Linked DNA regions of Aminobacter aminovorans. The protein of the gene in region 1 binds, or shares a complex with, the protein of each later gene. Links are inferred from orthologs where the notes say so. Each region holds a gene or a part of one and is shown on either strand. Other genes may lie near its edges.

Region 1 (10,585 bases):
ACGAGGCGCGCCATCCTGGCACGGCTTGCCCAGGGGCAGGCGAGCGTCGGCGAACTGGCGGCACCCTACGACATGAGTCTGGCTGCGGTGTCCAAGCACATCAAGGTGCTGGAAAACGCCGGCCTGATCGCCCGCGAGAAAGACGCGCAGTACCGCTACTGCAAACTCCAGGCCGGCCCGCTTCAGGACATCGACGGTTGGGTTGGGGCCTATCGCGAATTGTGGCGCGACAATCTCGACCAGCTGGAAGCCTATCTTGCCGACATGCAGCGCGGCGACGACACCAACAAGCAGTGATTGGACGAAAGGAATAATGACATGAACAAGATGCTCGTCGAGACGCCGGAAGGCGAACCCATCATCCTCATGAGCCGCACTTTCGATGCGCCGCGCACATTGGTGTGGCGAGCCTGGACCAAGCCCGAACATGTGGCGCGCTGGTGGGGTTCGCGTGCCATGGGCGCGACCAAGGTGGTCAAGCTCGATGTCCGCCCTGGCGGCGAGTGGCGCTTCGAACAGACCACGCCCGACGGCACTGTATTTGCCTTTATCGGCAAATACATCGAGGTCGACGAGCCGGAGAAGCTGGTCAACACTTTCGCGCTGGAAGGCATGTTCGACGACAAGAATGTCATCGAGTCCCACCGTTTCGAGGAGAAGGACGGCAAGACCCACTATAGCGGGGTCACCCGCTTCGATAGTATCGAGGATCGCGACGGCATGGTCGCCTCGGGCATGGAAGCCGGCGCCCAGGACAGCATGAACCAGCTCGAAGAGCTGCTCGGCGAACTCGTCTCCGCCTGATCTTCCGCCGGTCGCAGGACCGGCTTTCCCACCATCGTCAGCTACGACCCAACCGGCTGCGAGGCGGCCGGGCGGGATCGCTCATCCTCACAAAACAAGGAAACGACCATGAAACCGCTATCCATCGCGGGCGCGGCCTTGCTCGCGCTTTTTTCCGCCATCGCCCCGGCTGTTCTTTCGGCACAGGAGCCCGCACCGCTCGAACTGCATCGCCAGATCCACGGGCAGGGGCCACCGCTGGTTCTCCTGCACGGCGCCTTCATGACCATTGAGAACAACTGGGCGACAAGCCTTGGCGAGCTGGCCAAATACAACAAGGTCATCGCGGTCGAGCTGCAGGGCCACGGCCGCACGGCCGACCGCACCGGTGAACTTGCCTACGAGACTATGGCCGACGACGTCGCCGGCCTGCTCGACAAGCTCGGAATCGAGAAGGCGTCCGTGATGGGTTATTCGATGGGCGGCAATGTCGCCCTCCAGATGGCGTTGCGCCATCCCGGTCGTGTCGATCGCATCGTCGCCGTGTCGGCCGCCGCCAGCGACAAGGGTTTGGCGCCGGGGCACAAGGAAATGGTGCAGCGCCTGAGGGCAGATATGTTCACCGGCGCGCCGATGGTCGCGGAGTACCAGAAGCTCTCGCCCAAACCGGATTTCCCAGCACTTGTCGACAAGATCAAGCAGCTGGAGCTGAAGCCGTTCGACTGGACAGCGGAGCTCGCCAAGGTCAAGGCACCGGTGCTGCTGGTCGCCGGCGACGCCGATGTGGTGACGCTCGGGCATCTTGCCGACATGCATGTGGCGCTCGGTGGTCACGCCAATGGCGACGTCAACGGCCCGTCCCGCAGCCAGTTGCTGGTGCTGTCCGGCACGACGCATATGGGCATCCTCGCCGACCCGGCAAAAGCGCAGCAGGTTGCGGCTGCCGCCAATGCCTTCCTGAACGCGCCGGCGCCGAAATAGGGAAGGATTTTTGGCGCTGGCGGTCCCAAGCTACTCGTATCGGCAAAGAAAAAGAGGCCCCGTTTGGCGGGGCCTCTTTGCATTGTTGTCTGCCGAGTGGCTCAGCGTTCCGCGAGCGCCGGCTCGCCCTGCCGCTCGCGGATCAAATTGGCGAAACGGCGGAAAAGGTAGTGCGAGTCCTGAGGGCCGGGCGACGCCTCTGGATGGTGCTGGACCGAAAACACGGGGCGGCCGGTCAGTGCGATGCCGCAGTTGGTGCCGTCGAACAGTGAGACATGGGTCTCCTCGACGCCTTCGGGCAACGACTCGGCGTCGACGGCGAAGCCGTGGTTCATCGACACGATCTCGACCTTGCCTGTGGTGTGGTCCTTGACCGGGTGGTTGGCGCCATGGTGGCCCTGATGCATCTTTGCCGTCTTGCCGCCAAGGGCCAGCGCCAGCATCTGGTGGCCGAGGCAGATGCCGAACACCGGTAGCTCGGTCTTGAGCAGGTCCTTGATGACAGGCACCGAGTATTCGCCCGTTGCCGCCGGATCGCCGGGGCCGTTGGACAGGAAGATGCCATCGGGCTTCATTGCCAGGATGTCTTCGGCCGAGGTCTTGGCCGGAACGACCGTCACCTTGGCCCCGAGGCCGGCGAGCAGGCGCAGGATGTTTCGCTTGACGCCGTAGTCGATGGCAACGACGTGCATGGTTTCCTCAGCACGCTCGCCATAACCCTCGTTCCAGACCCAGGGCGTCTCGGTCCAGGACGAGGATTGGCCCGAGGTGACTTCCTTGGCGAGGTCGAGGCCGACGAGGCCGGACCAGGCGCGGGCCTGGGCCTTGAGCTTGTCGATGTCGAACTTGCCGTCGGGCGCATGCGCGATGACGGCGTTGGGCATGCCCTTTTCGCGGATAAGTGCTGTCAGCGCACGGGTGTCGACGCCGGACATGGCGACGATGCCGCGCCGCTTCAGCCACTGGTCGAGATGACCGGCGGCGCGATAGCTCGACGGGTTGGTGACGTCGGCCTTGAACACCGCACCGACCGCGCCGAAGCGGGCCGCCGGGTTCAGGTCCTCAATGTCTTCATCGTTGGTGCCGATGTTGCCGATATGCGGGAAGGTGAAGGTGACGATCTGGCTGGCGTAGGAAGGGTCGGTGAGGACCTCCTGATAGCCGGTCAGCGCTGTGTTGAAGCAGACTTCGGCGACAGCACTGCCGGTGGCGCCGAGGCCTCGGCCGGTAATCACCGTCCCGTCGGCCAGAACCAGAACGGCGGTCGGCACTTCGGTTGCCCAGGGGGCGGTCTCTGCGGCCATGGCGATGCTCCTGCGTAACTAGGCCGCGACTTGAAAAATGGCTCGCAAGGGGCCATATCGCGCAGCGAAAAGCACGGACGACCACCGTCAGGCGGGCCCCGTGCACAAAACAAACAAGTCCTTGCAAGGCGCGGACAATAGGCGAAGGCCGGCATATGGTCAATGACCGGGTCGGGATTCGTGGCTAAATATTTTTCCTAGCAAAAACAGGAAGTTGGCCATTGTCATTCGGTTTGCCACTGTGGCAGGTCGGCGCTATTGTTTGCGACACGTTCAGGAGTAATGGCCATGCGCGAGACACTCGCCGAGGCACTGAAGACTGCATTGAAGACTGGCGACAAGCGCCGCACCTCGACGCTCCGGCTGATCCAGGCGGCCATCCAGGACCGCGATATTGCCCATCGCGGTGCCGGCAAGGATCCTGTCACCGACGAGGAAATCCTGCAAATCCTGACCAAGATGGTCAAGCAACGCCAGGAATCGGCCAAGGCTTTCGAAGAAGGTTCGCGGTTGGAACTCGCCGCCCAGGAGCGCGACGAAATCGCCATCATTTCCGACTTCCTGCCCAAGCAGATGGAGGAGGGGGCGGTGCGCAGTGCGGCACAGCAGGTGATCTCCGAGGTCGGCGCCGACGGCTTGCGCGACATGGGCCGTTGCATGAACGCGCTCAAGGAGCGCTACCCTGGCCAGATGGATTTCGGCAAGGCCAGCGGCATCGTCAAGGAACTGCTGCAGTAGGCAATTGCCTGCTCAGGCGATGAGGACAAGAACGCCCCGGCTGCGATGCGGTCGGGGCGTTTTCTTTTGGGGAGATGGCAGCTTTCCTCCGCCCCCTTGGGAGAAGGTGGATCGGCGGCGCGGAACAGGAGAGAGACTCAGGCGGCGCGGCGGAGCTTGACAGACGCGTTGTCGCGCAGACCCCAGATGTGGCCGAATGGGTCGAACACCGTGGCGCCACGGCGGCCGTCGGTCGCTAACGCAAGCTCCCCCCTAAGCGTTGCTCCGGCACCGATCGCCCGCTGGAGGGCCGTCCCGGCGTTGGCGACATCAAGGATGAAGACGGTGCTGACTGCGCCACGGGCCTTGGGAAAGAATGGCCCGCCGCGCTGCGGCTCCAGTTCGCGCCGCGGGTTGGCCCCGCCCACCTGCAAGGCGACATTGCCGATCCGCAGTTCGATCGAGATCGGAGCGCCCTCGAACAGATAGGCCCCGCCGCGAGTGGCGCCGAAGGCACGCTGGTAGAAGCTGGCCGCTTCTTCCTCGCGGCCATGTTCAACGATGATCGAAATGGCAAGCTCGGCCTTGGCGTCGGAGGTGGCCTTGAGGGTGTTCCAATTGTCGTGGCCGAGCTGGCGGGCGACGATCTCGAGACAGGCGCTGTGGGCAAGGTGGATGTCTCGCGCAGCCAGGCAGGCGCGCAGCTCCCTGGCCATGGATTTCACGCGATCAAGCGATGACATGGGATGCTCCCTTGAAGAGGGTGACTGACTGCGTCAGTGCTCGCATTGCCGACGGTCACCTCAAGGGTAAAACCAGGTTATGGTGCGTTCGCCAATCCCTGGGGAGCGAGCGGCAGGCTGCACAGCCTGGGTCGAGTGTCGCCAATGAACGCGATTCGGACAAGGTCACCTGGGGCCGCTAGGGCGGCGGCGTTACTTGGGAAAGATCACGTCATCGGCAGGCGCTGGCGTGCAATGGCGGCGTGGAAGCGTACGCCGTGGATGAGGGCATCGTCGTTGAAATCGAAGGACGGATTGTGCAGCGGCGCCGAGGCCTCGCCATTGCCGATATAGGCGAAGCAGCCGGGCACGTGATCGAGGAAGCGCGCGAAATCCTCAGAGGCGGTGACGATCTCGCCCTTGCCGTTGACCGCGCCCGTGGCGAACACCGAAGCGGCGGCTTCAACCGCGGCGGCCGTGGCCTCAATGTCGTTGATCAGCGGCACGAACTCTCTGCTGTAGGTCACTTCGGCCGTGCAGTTGTGGGTGAGTGCGGTGCCTTCGGCGATGATGCGCATCTGCCTTTCGATCTCGGCGCTCACTTCAGGGCGGAAGCTTCGGGCATCGCCGAGGATGCAGGCGAAACCGGGCAGGGCGTTGCGGGTGCCGTCGGTGATGAGTTCGGTGACCGAAACCACCGAAATGTCAGCCGGGCTCAGCCGGCGCGAAACGATGGTCTGCAGGTTGGTGACGACCGCGCAGGCGGCAACCAGCACTTCGCGGCCAAGATGCGGGCGGGCGGCGTGGCCGCCAAGGCCGCGCAGCAGGATCTCGAAATTGTCCTCCGCCGACATGATCGGCCCGGGACGGGTCTCGAAATGGCCGACCGGCAGGCCGGGCATGTTGTGCAGACCATAGATCTCGTCGAAGGGAAAACGTGCCATCAGGCCGTCGTCGAGCATGGCGAGCGCGCCCTTGCCCCATTCCTCCGCCGGCTGGAAGATGAAGCGCACGGTGCCGTCGAAGCCGCCGTCGCTGGCGAGCAGCTTTGCCGCGCCCAGCAGCATGGCGGTGTGGCCGTCATGGCCGCAGGCATGCATGACGCCGGGATTCTGCGAGGGATGGTCGTGGCTGGCCTGCTCGGCGATGCGCAATGCGTCCATGTCGGCGCGGAGCGCAATTGATCGGTTGCCGCTGCCACGTCGCAACGTTCCGACGACGCCGGTTCCGCCGATGCCTTCGACGACTTCGAGGCCGAATGCCCGGAGTTGGGTAGCAACGAACGCGCTGGTGCGCTTCTCCTCGAAACCAAACTCGGGATGGGCGTGCAGGTCACGCCGCCAGACGGTCATCTCGGCGACGAGGCTTTTCTGGTCGAGCGTGGCCATTGTGCAAATCCCCTGGACTGGACGGTGCAGCGTCGCCGGATTGGCGGTGGCAGGCAAGAGCGGTTGGTGGGGCCAGTCGCTATGACGACGCCGTGACGGAGACGGGGCATCTAACGGCAGGCAGCCCACTGATCGGGGTCCGGAACCTGCGCTGCGCTTCGGCTTCCGGCATGACGATCTGATTGAGGCGTACGCTCAGCTTGCCTTGAGGCGTGAGCCGCGGAGCAGGCCTTGTTCCTCGAGCACAGGGTAGGCCATCGAGGCGAGCAGGGAGTTGATCTGCTTGAGGTCGCGGATGGTATCGAGGTGGATCGAGCTCGTCTCGACGCTCTTGATGGTGCCGTCGCGCAGGCGCAGGAAATGGCTCTGACTGGTCTGCTTCTCGACGTCGCGGAGGCGGTCCTTCTCAAGCACGAGCTGACGCGCGGTGTTGGCGTCGCGCGACACCAGCACGTTGAAGGCAAGGCGGGCGTTGGCCATGACCGAGGCGTGGAAGGATGTCAGCTCGCGCCAGCCCTCGGGAGTGAATTCGAGGCCGCGGTCGAGTTTCTTCTGCACATGGGCCAGCATGTTGCGGACGATGATGTCGCCGACCTGTTCGAGCTTGACGCAGGCGCCGAGCAGTTCCTGGCAGCGCAGCGCCTCATCTTCGGTCATCGGCCGGATCGTCGCCTTGGCGAGGTAAAGCTTGATCGCGGCATGCTTGCGGTCGACGCGGTCGTCGAGCGAAGCGAGTGCCTTGATCTTGTCGGCGTCGGGCTTCTCGTAGAGCTCGATGATGCGCTGGAGCATGATCTCGACGGTCTCGCAGACGCGTACGGTCTCGCGCGTAGCGTTGGCGAGTGCCTGCGAGGGTGCGTCGAGGGCGGCTTCGTTGAGCGCACTGAGTTCGGCGACCGCCATCTCCTTGGCGGGATCGGACTTGGTGCCGAGCGCCACGATCTTTTCCGAGGCGCTGTAGACGAGTTTGGCGAGTGGAATGCCGGCGACCAGGATGATGCAGTTGAACAGGATGTGGGCGTTGATGATCTGGTCGGGGCCGGTCGAGCCGAGGAAGGCGGTCGAGGGTTTGATCCAGAGGAACGCCACCAGCATGACCAGCGAGCCGGCGCCGCGCATCAGGAGATTACCGATTGGCACGACACGCACGCCGGGTTCAGCGTTGCGGGTGAGCAGGGGGGCAATGATCGAACTGCCGAGATTGACGCCAAGCACCAGCACAATGCCGAGTTCGGGCGGGACGAAACCGCGGCCGGCAAGGGTGACGATCAACAGCACGGCGGCGATCGAAGAATGGAACAGCCAGGTGACGATGGCCGCAAGCAGATAGGCGGTGATGGGGTCGCCGGCGAAGTAATCGATGATGACCGGCAAAAGCTTGCTTTCACGCAGCGGCTCGGAGGCCTGACCGACCATTTCGAGCGACAAGACGAGCAGGCCGATGCCGACAAGGATCCGCCCGGTCTGCTGCCAGCTGCGCCTGTCGGTGGCCAGGAACATCGTCGTGCCGGCGACGAGGCATAATGGCACCAGCAGCGACAGGTCGAAGCTCAGGATCTTGATGACCAATGCCGAGCCGATTTCGGCGCCGCGCACGGCGAGCTGGCCGGCGATGCCGCTGACGATGCCGGCGCCGGCGAAGGAACCGACCAGCAGTGTGACCGCAGTGGAGCTCTGGAAGGCGATTGCCAAGGCAGTGCCGGCAAGCACGGCGAGGATCGGGTTGCGCATGGTGTTGCGCAGCTTGTGGCGCAGCACGTCGCCATAGGCGCGCTCGACGCCGGTGCGCACCATGCGCGTGGCAAACAACAGCAGGGCGACGGCACCTGCGAGGTGCAAAAGGACAACGGAACCGCTCATCGGAAGCACCCGATGGGCATGCAGCCGGGGGCTGTCGGGGAGGCGGTCGCGATGGTTCGCGCGCGGATGCGAATCACTGTCATGAACATGCCATTTAGATTAGCCGGATAATATTTTTCGTCCATACTGCACACGTGTGCACTGGATCGCAAGATGCGATCATCCATATTGTGTTGCGCGGGGCCTCGATTCAGGTTCCACAGCGACCGCCGGGCGGCGCAATCCGGATGTTTGGAGCGATGCTTGCCGGCGAGAGACTGTGAACAGCGGGCAATGTCCGCGGGCAAGCAACGAATAGGAGTCGTGTCCGGCGAGGCGAGCGCCTATATCAGTTTGAAACAAGCAGGACCCGATGCGCTTTTCCGACGGATTTTTGAGCGAGATACGTGACCGCGTGCCGATTTCGGCCGTGATCGGCCAGCGCGTGACCTGGGATCGCAAGAAGACCAACACGCAGCGCGGCGATTTCTGGGCGTGCTGCCCGTTCCATGGCGAGAAGTCGCCGTCGTTTCATTGCGAGGACCGCAAGGGTCGTTACCACTGCTTCGGCTGTGGCGTGACGGGCGATCATTTCCGCTTCCTGACCGAGATGGACGGGCTGAGTTTTCCCGAGGCGGTCGAGCGCATCGCCGAGATGGCCGGCATACCGATGCCGGCGCGCGATGCGCAGGAAGAGCGACGTGAACGCGAACGTTCTTCGCTGCACGACGTCATGGAGCTGGCGACCACATTCTTCGAGGACCGCCTGCAGACGTCGGATGGGGCGAGGGCGCGCGCCTATCTGCGCGATCGCGGGTTATCGCAGACGACGCAACAGCAGTTCCGGCTTGGCTTCGCGCCCGACAGCCGCAACGCGCTCAAGGAGTTCCTCGCCTCCAAAGGCATCGAGAAGGCGCAGATGGAGGCCTGCGGGCTGACGGTCTTCGAGGACGTTCCGGTTTCCTACGACCGCTTCCGCGACCGCATCATGTTTCCGATTCCGGATTCTCGCGGTCGTATCATCGCCTTTGGCGGACGCGCGATGTCGGCTGAGATCTCCGCCAAATACCTGAACTCGCCGGAGACCGAGCTCTTCCACAAGGGCAACGTGCTCTACAATTTCGCCCGTGCCCGCAAGGCGCTGCAGAAGGGCGGGACGGTAATCGCCGTCGAAGGCTACATGGACGTGATCGCGCTGGCCCAGGCCGGTTTCGAAAATGTCGTGGCGCCGCTCGGCACGGCACTTACCGAAAACCAGCTCGGGCTGTTGTGGCGCATGTCGGGCGAGCCGGTGCTGTGCTTCGACGGCGACAAGGCGGGCCTGAAGGCAGCGTATCGCGCTGCCGACCTGGCGCTGCCGCTGGTGGCCCCGGGCCATACGACCCGCTTCGCCCTGCTTCCGGAGGGCAAGGACCCCGACGACCTGGTCAAGGCGGAAGGGCCGGAGGCGTTCCGCACCGTGCTCAACGCGGCGCGACCGCTGTCCGAGCTGATCTGGATGCGTGAGACGTCGGGCGGGGTGTTCGACACGCCGGAGCGTCGCGCCGAGCTTGAAAAGACGTTGCGCGAGCTGACCAGCAGGATCAAGGACGAGAGCGTCCGTTATCACTACCAGCAGGAAATGCGCGAAAGGGTGCTGAGTTTCTTCGGCAACCAGCGCGGCCGCCAGCAAGGGCAGGGCGGCGGCAAGGGCTCGTACAACAAGGGCTCGTTCAACAAGGGTGGCGGCGAGCGCAGCCAGTGGAACAAGGGTGGCGCGGGTGTCCAGGCTGGCCGGCTCGCCGTGTCGGAAAGCCTGGCGCGCTCGGCAATGGTCAAGCGCACCGCTGGCATGCCGCTGCGCGAGGCGGCTCTTGTGGTGGCGCTGGTCAACCACCCCTCGCTGATCGACGAGAATTTCGAGCATGTCGAGCGGCTCGACTTGAGCCATGGCGAGCTCAAGCAACTGCATTCGGTGCTGATCGATGCGATGGCGCACGGCGAGGCCAACACACGCGAGGCGGTGGTGGCGGCGATCGAGCGCGCTTCCTGCGCCGAGATGTGGGGACGGGCGGTGACGCTGGCGCGGCGTGCCCGGCAGTGGACGGCACTGGAGGATGCGGCGATCGAGGACGCCCGCGACGCCTTCGCGCAGGCGTTGCACTTGCACCGCAGCGCCCGCACCTTACATAAGGAGCTGAAACAGGCCGAAGCTGCGCTGGCTACAGATCCTACCGACGAAAACTACCGACATCTGGTGGAAGTTCAGGCGCAGTTTCACGACGTGCAGGCCACCGAAGCGCTTATCGAAGGCTTCGGGGTGTCTTCGGGTCGGGGCGGTCGTAACTGACGCTGCGGACCGATTATCCCGCAATTGATTCGCTTTTTTGGCGCGAATCATGCGAGAGGCGCTTGACCTTCCGCCGGAATGACGGAATCAGGTCGATTCGAAAAAGTTAACCGGCGGCCAGGTCGCCAGTCGTGTCGATGGCCTGAAAATGCGGATTGGGGCACTTGTCACTGGACAGGAAGATATTCCGCCACAGATATCACGGTTAATCTGGACTTAACACAGGTGCAGCTACTGGCAGTTCAGGCGCAGGTTCGATGAGCGCATCTGATTTGCACTGTCCAAGAGTTTAAGCGGCTGACGGGCCGCCTGGAGAAAGCGAAGAATGGCGACAAAAGAAAAGGAAGAGGTCGAGACCGAACGCGAAGGCGCCCCTGACGGACCTTTGCTCGACCTTTCCGATGACGCTGTCAAGAAGATGATCAAGGTCGCGAAGAAGCGCGGCTATGTCACCATGGACGAGCTGAATTCGGTGCTGCCCTCGGAGGAAGTGACCTCCGAGCAGATCGAGGACACCATGGC
Region 2 (10,520 bases), 1.9 Mb from region 1 along the record:
CCGCACTTACGCCGCCTATGGCGGCATCTACATCGCGGCGTCCTTGTGCTGGCTATGGCTCGCCGAAGGCATCCGCCCCGACCGCTGGGACATGATCGGCGCCATCATCTGCATCCTCGGCGCCTCGATCATCCTGCTTGCGCCAAGAGGCGCCTAGAGCGCTTCCGCTTCTGTGCGAACCGCGGAAACGACCCTTGTTTTCTTCGAACCGCGGAAACGACCCTTTTTGCGCAATTCCGAACGGAAAACCGCTTCACACTTTTCCTGGAGTTGCTTCAGCGAACCTGCCGCCCGGCCGTGCCAGGCCTCGTCACCATTTGACCTGCAGGCCGACATTGCCTTCGAAGGTCCGGCTGCGCTCGCCACCCAGGTTGAAGCTGTAATCTGCCACCGCAAAGGCTGTGACCTTGTCGGTGAAGCTATGGCTTATGCCCGCGCCGAGCTCGAGCCTGGTGCCGCCCGTCTCGACCCGGATCGCGTCGCTGTCGAAATAGGTGACGTCCTCGCCGTTGAAGCCGTGCCAGAGATTGGCCTTGAGATAAGGCTTGAGCTGGCCCGAGGCGGTGTCGAACGTGCCCTCAAGGCGCGCGCCGATGCGGCCGGTGACGCCGCGCCCCTCGTCGAAGCGCACGCCCGACAAGGTGTCGTCGGCGTCTTCAAGGGAAACATCCTGCCAGATGATCTGCGCCTGCGGCTCGAGCATCCAGCCTTCGGTCAGGGTGATCGGTGCCCCCGCTTCCAGCGAGGCGGTCACCACGCGGCCGTCGGTATCGATGCCGATGGCGCGCTCGGAGCTTGCGTCGCCGCCGAGCCAGCTTCCCATCAGCACGGCATCGACATACCAGCCGCCTGGCCCGACATGGGTGAAGTAGCCGCCGACGCTGTAGGCATCGAGGTCGAGCTTGCCTGCGGCAAGGTCGGCCTGACCCTGGACTGCACCGCTGATATCGGCATTGAGGCTGGCATAGCCGAGGAACAGGCCGGCGGCATTGCGCGCCCCGGCCTCGGTCTCGCCACGCCAGAAATCGAGCCCTGCCTGGATACCCAGGGTCGTGGCGTCGGCCGAAGGTGAAACCGTGCCGGCCCAGTCCTGCCGGGAGCTGGAGCCGAAAACCCGGCTCCATGTGGTCGAAAGATCGTCGCCGCCGGCAAGGAACCCCTGTTCGCCGCGGCGCTCATGAAATGTGCCGAGCGTCGCCAATGCCACGTCGCGGGCCATTGGCGGCATCACCGAATAGACAGCCGTCTCGGGCCGGATCAGCGGGATGCCGGGCTCGCCCGGGTCAACCGGGTTGACCAGTTCGGAGCGCAGATACCAGTTCTCGCCCAGCCCTTGGGCATCGCCCCGGAACAGCAGATATTCGTAGGCGCCATAAGCCACCGGGCTCGCCAGCGTGAAGGCGCCGGAGTCGGTGGTGCCGCCCGATGTCGCTTCGACGACAAGGATGCCATCTGCATTGGTCTGCTGACCGGTGCCGCCAAGATTGACCACGATGATGCCGGTCGAACCGCTGGCGTTGCCGCCCTCGATCACCAGCCTGTCGGACGGCGCGCCGTCGCCTGAAACAACCGTGTCGAGCCTGAGATAACCGCCGGCGCCGATGTAGTTGCCAATGACGGTGAAGCTGTCGGCGGCACTTGCCGCACCATTGGTCAGGTCGACGGTGCCGGCATTTGTCAGCGTCACCGCATTGCCCGAGGTGAAGGCGCGCACGGCGGCGTTGACGCCGGCACCGGCGCGCAGCGTGCTCGATGCGTCGATACTCAGGCTGCCGGTGTTGGAAAGCCCATCGCCCAGCACGAAATCGCCGTCGAGCGTGAATTCGGACCCTTGAGTGAGATTGACGGTTTCCCAGTTGACGTAGCGCGCGACCGAAGTCGAGCTGGTGCCCTCGAATGTCAGCGTGTCGATGCTGGCGCTCGTGCCGCCATTGATGACCTGTCCCGCGGCAAAGCTCGCCTCGGTCAGGCCGAGCAGCAGCGCCGTGTCCTGCCCCGTGCCCATAACGACATTGCCGCCAATGCTCCCGCCTCCCAACCAACGGAAGGTGTTGTTGCCGTTGCCGAGATCGACGAACGTGCCGATCGACGCGGTGCCGGAAACTTCCAGCAGATCGTTGCCCTGCACCGCTTCGATGGAGGTGTCGATCGTGCCTCCCGACATCCGCATGACGTTATTGGCCTGCTCCAGATCGACATTGCCGATCCGCCCGCCGGTCATGGTCACGAAATCGCCGGCAAAAAACTCACCGATGATGCGGCCGCCGCTGATCGTCGCCGTATCGAGCGAACTGCCCTGGTTGAGCGAATTGATCACGCCGCCGGTCATGATGAAGACATCGGCGCCGCCGCCCTGGTTGACGGCGCCGTCTATCGTTCCCGAATGGATTTCGACGCGATCGACGAAACCGCCGAACACCACATCGCCAGTGATCGTGCCGGTGCCGCCCGCCGGCAGGGTCAGCGAATTGGTGCCGTCAGTGTCGGTCAGCCCTACGCTCGCACCGCTGTCGCAGACATAGATGCTGTTGCCGGCGGTCGGCGTCAGGTCGCAGGCGGCAAGGCCGGCCTGCGTCGAACCCAATAGAACCATGGCGGTGGAAGCCAGCCAGGTCAGTCGAGCCGGTGCAGGGCGAAGAATGTGCATGTTGCCTCCTCAAGCAGACGAGGCCCGCGCCGCAGCAGCGCAATTCGGCCCCTGCTAGCCCTCGGACAAATGCTTCGCCATGTGCCGCATCGCGATTAACAGCCCTGGGAACCGCAAGGATCAGCGAATACCCGAATAAAATCAACTGCAGATGTATACAAATTACCCCGGAATTGTGCTGAACGCCTTCTTGGTAAACAAGACGGCTCGCGGATTATTCCTGTTTTGTTCCTTCCGATTTCCGGCTACAGTTTCGCCGATTCGCGTGGCTCGGTTTCCGCTGCCGGCGGCTGCCGTGGGAAGTCTGGCTCGCAGGAGGCATCTCTTCCCGTTGGTTCAATGGCCTGCCGCGTACAGTTCGGCTCTGAGGATTCGATGGCTTTGGAGAAATTTGCGAGCCAGGATTCGGCAACAGTCAAATTGATTCCGGCAGTAGGACTCATGTCCTGTGGATGGTTTCGCCCAGCCTGTGAATTCTAGAGCAAACTGGCCTTGAAACCCACCTAAAGCAGATTGAGCCAGCAATTCGATATCGGACTCTGCTAGGGGAGTATCTGGTTCAGCGACGGGGACGACATTGGCAGAGGCAGCGCGCAAATTCGAGGTGGCGGAAGCGACCCCGCTCTATCGGGAAGCCCCCAACAACATCGAGGCCGAGCAGGCTTTGCTCGGCGCCATGCTGGTCAACAACGACGCCTTCTACCGCGTCTCCGACTTCCTCAAGGCGACCCATTTCTACGAGCCGCTGCACCGCAAGATCTTCGAGGTTTCCGCCGAGCTCATCCGCATGGGCAAGATGGCGAACCCGGTGACGCTGAAGACCTTCCTGCCCGCCGACGAAAAGGTCGGCGACATGACGGTCATGCAGTATCTCGTCGCCCTTGCCGCCAACGCCGTCACCGTCATCAACGCCTCCGACTACGGCCGCGCCGTCTATGACCTCGCCACCCGCCGTGCGCTGATCACCGTCGGCGAGGACATGGTCAACATCGCCTATGACGCGCCTGTCGACATGTCGCCGGCCGAGCAGATCGAGGACGCCGAACGGCGCCTGTTCGAGCTCGCCGAAACCGGCCGCTATGACGGCGGCTTCGAAAGCTTCTCCGATGCGGTCAAGACCGCCATCGACATGGCCAGCGCCGCCTATATGCGCGACGGCCATCTTTCCGGCGTCGCCTCCGGCCTGCACGACCTCGACGCCCGCATGGGCGGCCTGCAGTCCTCCGACTTGATCGTGCTCGCCGGCCGCCCGGGCATGGGCAAGACCTCGCTCGTCACCAACATCGCCTTCAACGTCGCCCATGCCTATGTGCCGGCGCAGCAGGCGGACGGCTCGTTCAAGGCCGAAAATGGCGGCGTGGTCGGCTTCTTCTCGCTCGAAATGTCGTCCGAGCAGCTCGCCACCCGTATCATTTCCGAGCAGGCCGAGGTGCCCTCCTCCAAGATCCGCCGCGGCGATCTCACCGAGGCCGACTTCGAAAAGCTGGTCAGCTGCACCCAGACGCTGCAGAAGATCCCGCTGTTCATCGATTCGACCGGCGGTATCTCGATCGCCCAGCTCTCGGCCCGCGCCCGCCGCCTCAAGCGCCAGCGCGGCCTCGACCTGATCATCATCGACTATATCCAGCTGATGCAGGGCTCGTCGGCCAAGTCGTCGCAGAACCGCGTCCAGGAAATCACCGAAATCACCACCGGCCTCAAGGCGCTGGCCAAGGAGCTCAACGTTCCGATCATCGCGCTGTCGCAGCTGTCGCGTCAGGTCGAAAGCCGCGACGACAAGCGCCCGCAGCTCTCCGATCTTCGTGAATCGGGCTCGATCGAGCAGGACGCCGACGTCGTGATCTTCGTCTACCGCGAGGAGTACTACCTCAAGAACAAGGAGCCGAAGCCCGGCACCGACGAATATCTCAAGTGGGAAACCGACATGAACGAGGTGCGCGGCAAGGCCGAAGTCATCGTCGCCAAGCAGCGTCACGGCCCCACCGGCACCGTCAGCCTCGGCTTCCAGGGCGAATTCACCCGCTTCTTCGACCTCGCACCAGAGCATCATCTGCCCGACAGGTTCGGGGAAGAGTAACGCATGCCAGAGCTTGCGCTCGTCGTTGGCGACGGTGGCGGGACAGCGCCCCCCTCTGTCCCCATGTTGATCAGAGGGCCGGACATCTCCCCCACAAGGGGGGAGATTGGCTGGCCGCTCACCTCTCGCCAATCTGGAGCGCCGCAGATTGAGGCACCGTCGCGCCTGACGGCTGATCTCCCCCCTTGTGGGGGAGATGTCCGGCAGGACAGAGGGGGGCAACGTAGAACTCTGCCTTTCCATTCTTCCGAAAGGCACCCGCTCCATGGCTAAAGCCCGCGTTCAATTCATCTGCCAGAACTGCGGGACGGCGCATCAGCGCTGGGCCGGCAAGTGCGATTCCTGCGGCGAGTGGAACACGCTGGTCGAGGAAGGCACGGCGGGCGGCATCGGCAGCGGTCCCGGTTCGCTCAAGAGCGCGCGCAAGGGCCGCGCGGTAACGCTGACCTCGCTCGACGGCGACATCGAGGATGCGCCGCGCATCGTCTCTGGCATCAGCGAACTCGACCGCGCCACCGGCGGCGGCTTCGTGCGCGGCTCGGCGCTGCTGATCGGCGGCGACCCCGGCATCGGCAAGTCGACGCTGCTGACCCAGGCGGCGGCGGCGCTGGCCGCACGCGGCCACCGCGTCGTCTATGTCTCGGGCGAAGAAGCGGTGGCCCAGATCAGGCTGCGCGCCCAACGCCTCGGCGTCGCCTCGACACCCGTCGAGCTTGCCGCCGAGACCAATGTCGAGGACATTCTCGCCACCATCGCCGACGGCAAGCGGCCGGACCTGGTCATCATCGATTCGATCCAGACCTTGTGGACGGACCTCGCCGATTCGGCGCCGGGCACCGTGACCCAGGTGCGCGCGGCGTCCCAGGCGATGATCCGCTACGCCAAATCGACGGGTGCGGCGGTGGTGCTCGTCGGCCATGTCACCAAGGAAGGCCAGATCGCCGGTCCCCGCGTCGTCGAGCATATGGTCGACGGCGTGCTTTATTTCGAGGGCGAAGGCGGCCACCATTTCCGCATCCTGCGCACCGTCAAGAACCGCTTCGGCCCGACGGACGAGATCGGCGTGTTCGAAATGTCGGACAAGGGCCTGCGCGAGGTCGCCAATCCGTCCGAACTGTTCCTCGGCGAACGCCATTCCAAGGCGCCGGGAGCTGCGGTCTTTGCGGCGATCGAAGGCACCCGTCCGGTGCTTGTCGAGATCCAGGCGCTGGTCGCCGCCTCCAGCCTGGGCACGCCGCGGCGCGCCGTCGTCGGCTGGGATTCGTCGCGGCTGTCGATGATCCTCGCCGTGCTCGAGGCGCATTGCGGCGTGCGCTTCGGCCAGCACGACGTCTACCTCAACGTCGCCGGCGGCTACCGCATCTCCGAGCCGGCGGCCGATCTGGCCGTGGCTTCCGCACTGGTTTCATCGCTCACCGGTATTGCCCTGCCTGCTGATTGCGTCTATTTCGGCGAAATCAGCCTTTCTGGCGCCGTGAGGCCGGTTGCGCATGCGCAGCAACGCCTTAAAGAGGCCGAAAAGTTGGGCTTCGGAAGGGCCGTGCTGCCCTCCGGCAGTGGGGAGCTCGCAGGTGGAATCGGAGCCGGTTCGTTCCAGCCGACCGCACTCGCGGATCTGGTGGCGCGGATAGCCGGCTCAAGGCGAAGCCGCGCGGAAGAGACGGACTGAAACCGTCGCCATGGAGTGAGTGGACACGATGCCGATTACGCTGCTTGACGGAATTCTTGTCGGCTTCACCCTGGTCTCGGCGATGCTCGCCATGGTGCGCGGTTTTTCCCGCGAAGTGCTGTCGGTGGCGTCCTGGGCCGCTGCCGCTGCTGCCGCCTTCTTCTTCTACAAGCCGGTGGTGCCTTACGTTCAGCCCTATATAGACAACGAAAAGATCGCCATGGCGGCTGCCGCCGGCATCGTTTTCGTCATCGCGCTGATCGTCGTCACCATCATCACCATGAAGATCGCCGATTTCATCATCGACAGCCGCATCGGCGCGCTCGATCGCACGCTCGGCTTCCTCTACGGTGCCGCCCGCGGCATCCTGGTCGTTGCCGTCGGCCTTTTGTTCTTCAACTGGCTGGTCGGCCCCAACGCGCCCGCCTGGGTCGCCGAGGCGAAGTCGCGCCCGCTGCTCGAGAGCATCGGCACCTCGATCGAGAACCTTCTGCCCGAGGACCCCGAGAATTCGATCCTCAAGAAGCTCAATTCGCAGACCGGCGAACCGGAAGCCGGCGCCACCACGCCGCCGGCCGAGACGCCTGCCGAAGGCGACGCGCCGGCCGAACCGGCACCGACCAACAACTGATTTCGCATGAGGCGGGATGGCGCGTTGCCCTTCCCGCCTCATCGCACTATATAGCGTTTTTGCGACAAGAGGCCGCCCCCCGATGGCAGACGCAGCTGACGTGCTTTCCGCGGAAGCCGATGATCATTTCCACGACGAATGCGGCGTGTTCGGCATTTTCGGCCGACAGGACGCCGCGGCAATCGTCACGCTGGGGCTGCATGCGCTCCAGCATCGCGGCCAGGAGGCCGCCGGCATCGTCAGCTATGACGGCAGCCAATTCCACGTCGAGCGCCATGTCGGCCTGATCGGCGACACCTTCACCAAGCAGCGCGTCATCGACAGTCTCAAGGGCAACCGCGCCATCGGCCACACCCGCTACGCCACGACAGGTGGCGCGGGCGTCCGCAACATCCAGCCTTTCTTCGCCGAGCTCGCCGATGGCGGCTTTGCGGTCGCGCATAACGGCAACCTGACCAATGCGATGACCGTGCAGCGCGCGCTGCAGAAGCAAGGCTCGATCTTCTCGTCGACCTCCGACACCGAGACCATCCTGCACCTCGTCGCCACCTCCAAGGAACGCGACCTCAATGCGCGCTTCATCGATGCGGTGCGCCAGGTCGAGGGTGCCTTCTCGCTGGTCGCGCTGTCGTCCAAGAAGATGATCGGCTGCCGCGATCCGCTCGGCATTCGCCCGCTGGTGCTCGGCGATCTCGACGGCTCCTGGATCCTTGCTTCGGAGACCTGCGCCCTCGACATAATCGGCGCGCGTTTCGTGCGCGACCTCAAGCCCGGCGAGATGGTCATCGTCACCTCCAAGGGCATCGAGAGCATCTTCCCGTTCGAGCCGCAGAAGTCACGCTTCTGCATCTTCGAATATGTCTATTTCGCCCGTCCCGATTCCTCGGTCGAGGGCCGCAACGTCTATGACGTGCGCAAGCGCATCGGCGCCGAACTTGCCATCGAAAGCCCCGTCGACGCCGACATCGTCGTGCCGGTGCCGGATTCGGGCACGCCGGCGGCCATCGGCTTCTCGCAGCAGGCCGGCCTTCCCTTCGAGCTCGGCATCATCCGCAACCATTATGTCGGCCGCACCTTCATCTCGCCGGGCGATTCCATCCGCCATATGGGCGTCAAGCTGAAGCACAATGCCAACCGCCGCATGATCGAGGGCAAGCGCATCGTGCTGGTCGACGATTCCATCGTCCGCGGCACCACCAGCCAGAAGATCGTGCAGATGGTGCGCGATGCGGGTGCCAAGGAAGTGCATATGCGCATCGCCTCGCCGCCCACCCGCGCCTCCTGCTTCTACGGCGTCGACACGCCGGAAAAGTCCAAGCTTCTGGCCTCGCGCATGACGATCGAGGAAATGGCCGAGTTCATTCGTGTCGATTCGCTCGGCTTCCTGTCGATGAACGGCCTCTACCGCGCCGTCGGCGAGGCAAGCCGCAACGACGAGCAGCCGCAATATTGCGATGCCTGCTTCTCCGGCCAGTATCCCACCCGCCTGCTCGACCTCGAAGGCGCCGACAATGTGCGCTCGCTGTCGCTGTTGGCGACGGGCGGGCTGTAGACCCACAAATTCAGCATGCTTCCGCGTCAACGCGCGGAAGCAGCCTCCTTGTTCCAGATCAGGCCTTGCCGCAACGCCAGCCTTTCACCTGGGCCGTGAACGGCTGCGTAAAGCAGTCCGGCCAGCAAGGTGAAGTGATCGACGAAGAAGCCGAATTCGGCCTGGTTGCCCTGCCAGTGCGAGGGGCCGTGGAAGGCGAAGGCCAGGAAGATGACATAGGCGCCGGCAAGAAGTGCCGCTTCCGAAAAGAACGCTCCGGTCAGGAAGGCCAGCACCAGACCAAGCTCGAACAATGCCGCCAGCCAGGCCAAAAGCAGGGCGAAGGGAAAGCCGGCCGCGGAAATATAGGCGGCGGTTTCAGTCAATCCTGCGAATTTGAAGAAGGCCGCCATGGCAAAGACGGCGGCGAAGATCAGTCTGGCAACGAGGATTGCAACGCTTCTGCCCATCGGTCTGTCTCCCGTGTCGTTGGCTTTTCAACTGAGGCTCAACTAAGGACGCATGACGGTCGCTCTCGCCGACAGGTACGCGCGAAAATTTCATGCGCTGCGGCACCGAGTCGACCTTCATTCGGCCGTGCGGGGTTTTGTTCCTGATAAAATCGTCCTATCAGGCAGCGGACCGACAAGATCGAACTGGATGCCATGATGACAACCACTCCCGACCTCTCCGGCCGCATCGCGCTCGTTACCGGCGCATCGCGCGGCATCGGCTACAACACGGCCAAGCAGCTTGCCGCGGCGGGTGCGCATGTGATTGCCGTGGCGCGCACGGTCGGCGGGCTGGAAGAGCTCGATGACGAGATCAAGGCGTCAGGCGGACAGGCGACGCTGGTACCGCTCGACCTCACCGACATGGCCGGCATCGACCGCCTCGGCAGCTCGATCAACGATCGCTGGGGCAAGCTCGACATTCTGGTTGCCAACGCCGCCGTGCTGGGCGTCATCGCCCCCATCGGCCATGTCGAGGCCAAGGTCTTCGACAAGGTCATGGCCGTCAACGTCACCGGCACCTGGCGCCTGATCCGCTCGGTCGATCCGCTGCTGCGCAAGTCGGATGCCGGTCGCGCCGTCATCGTCAGTTCCGGCTCCGCCCATTCGGCGCGTGCCTTCTGGGCGCCCTATGCCGCCTCCAAGGCAGCCGTCGAGGCGCTTGCCCGCTCCTGGGCCGACGAAACCAAGAACACCGCCTTGCGCGTCAACATCTTCGACCCCGGCACCAGCCGCACAGCGATGCGCGCGCTGGCCGTGCCCGGCGAGGATCCGGCAACCGTCACCCATCCGTCGGAGACGGCGAGCCACATCCTCGGGATGGTCGACCCCGCCCTCACCCGCACCGGCGAGATCTACCAGATCCGCGAGCAGCGCTGGGTTTCCCACCAGAAGCCGGCCTGACGCCACCTTTTCCGCGCGACACATCGCGCGCACCGCGACATATCGCGGCGGCAACCCTGCCATCAGGGCAACGATGTCGCCGCTGTCGCGTTGACCGAAGCTTGAGCGCATCGCAGCGATGCGCGCAATGGAAGTCTTCGAGGCGCCCGTCCGGGCGCTCCATGCCGCCAGGCCCCCGTCCGGGCGCTCTATGCCGCCAGGCGCCCGTCCGGGCGCTCTATGCCGCCAGGCGCCCGTCCGGGCGCTCTATGCCAGATTGAGGGACACCGGCCGCATGACCACCGACCAGATGATGTCCTTCGCCGTCATTGCGCTGATGATGGCGGCATTCGTCTGGGGCCGGTTCCGTTACGATCTCGTCGCCTCAGGCGCGCTGATCGCAGCCGTTGCGATCGGCATCGTGCCGCAGGCTGAAGCCTTCGGCGGCTTCAGCGACGACATCGTCATCATCGTCGGTTCGGCACTGCTGGTCAGCGCCGGCGTCGCGCGCTCCGGCATCATGGAATATGCCATCCAGCGCTTTGCGCCCGACGTCTCGAGCGTCAGGGCG

The links.
Region 2: the proteins of dnaG (region 1) and DY201_RS20790 are in contact, whole or in part, in a crystal structure (PDB 2R6A), measured with the Geobacillus stearothermophilus proteins. The link is inferred for Aminobacter aminovorans from one-to-one orthologs. Residues at the interface, in WP_049624496.1 of Geobacillus stearothermophilus: Lys456, Leu457, Leu458, Pro459, Ala460, Asn463, Ala464, Leu467, Leu535, Leu536, Ile537, Ala538, Gln544, Glu545, Asp548, Tyr549, His552; in WP_033016901.1 of Geobacillus stearothermophilus: Ser13, Glu15, Ala16, Gln18, Glu91, Leu92, Asp94, Ala95, Val96, Pro97, Thr98, Ala99, Ala100, Asn101, Tyr104, Tyr105, Ile108.

Annotation. Positions count from the first base shown.
Region 1 is NZ_UFSM01000001.1:2,273,263-2,283,847, forward strand. The notes cover bases 7,674-10,585. They hold dnaG (DNA primase), read left to right. Parts: upstream 7,674-8,107; coding sequence 8,108-10,063; downstream 10,064-10,585. Other genes in these bases: DY201_RS11225 (Na/Pi cotransporter family protein), read right to left, coding at 7,674-7,755; rpoD (RNA polymerase sigma factor RpoD), read left to right, coding at 10,389-10,585. Also shown: DY201_RS11190 (ArsR/SmtB family transcription factor), read left to right, coding at 1-297; DY201_RS11195 (SRPBCC family protein), read left to right, coding at 319-804; DY201_RS11200 (alpha/beta fold hydrolase), read left to right, coding at 913-1,764; carA (glutamine-hydrolyzing carbamoyl-phosphate synthase small subunit), read right to left, coding at 1,866-3,068; DY201_RS11210 (GatB/YqeY domain-containing protein), read left to right, coding at 3,357-3,806; DY201_RS11215 (glyoxalase superfamily protein), read right to left, coding at 3,944-4,528; DY201_RS11220 (amidohydrolase), read right to left, coding at 4,735-5,895; more of DY201_RS11225, read right to left, coding at 6,091-7,673. UniProt on the Escherichia coli protein: RNA polymerase that catalyzes the synthesis of short RNA molecules used as primers for DNA polymerase during DNA replication.
Region 2 is NZ_UFSM01000001.1:4,210,086-4,220,605, forward strand. What follows is about bases 2,628-5,474. They hold DY201_RS20790 (replicative DNA helicase), read left to right. Parts: upstream 2,628-3,224; coding sequence 3,225-4,724; downstream 4,725-5,474. Other genes in these bases: DY201_RS20785 (autotransporter family protein), read right to left, coding at 2,628-2,647; radA (DNA repair protein RadA), read left to right, coding at 4,990-5,474. Outside these bases: DY201_RS20780 (YnfA family protein), read left to right, coding at 1-157; more of DY201_RS20785, read right to left, coding at 311-2,627; more of radA, read left to right, coding at 5,475-6,393; DY201_RS20800 (CvpA family protein), read left to right, coding at 6,422-7,024; purF (amidophosphoribosyltransferase), read left to right, coding at 7,107-8,576; DY201_RS20810 (DoxX family protein), read right to left, coding at 8,603-9,025; DY201_RS20815 (SDR family NAD(P)-dependent oxidoreductase), read left to right, coding at 9,224-9,970; DY201_RS20820 (SLC13 family permease), read left to right, coding at 10,245-10,520. UniProt on the Escherichia coli protein: The main replicative DNA helicase, it participates in initiation and elongation during chromosome replication. Travels ahead of the DNA replisome, separating dsDNA into templates for DNA synthesis.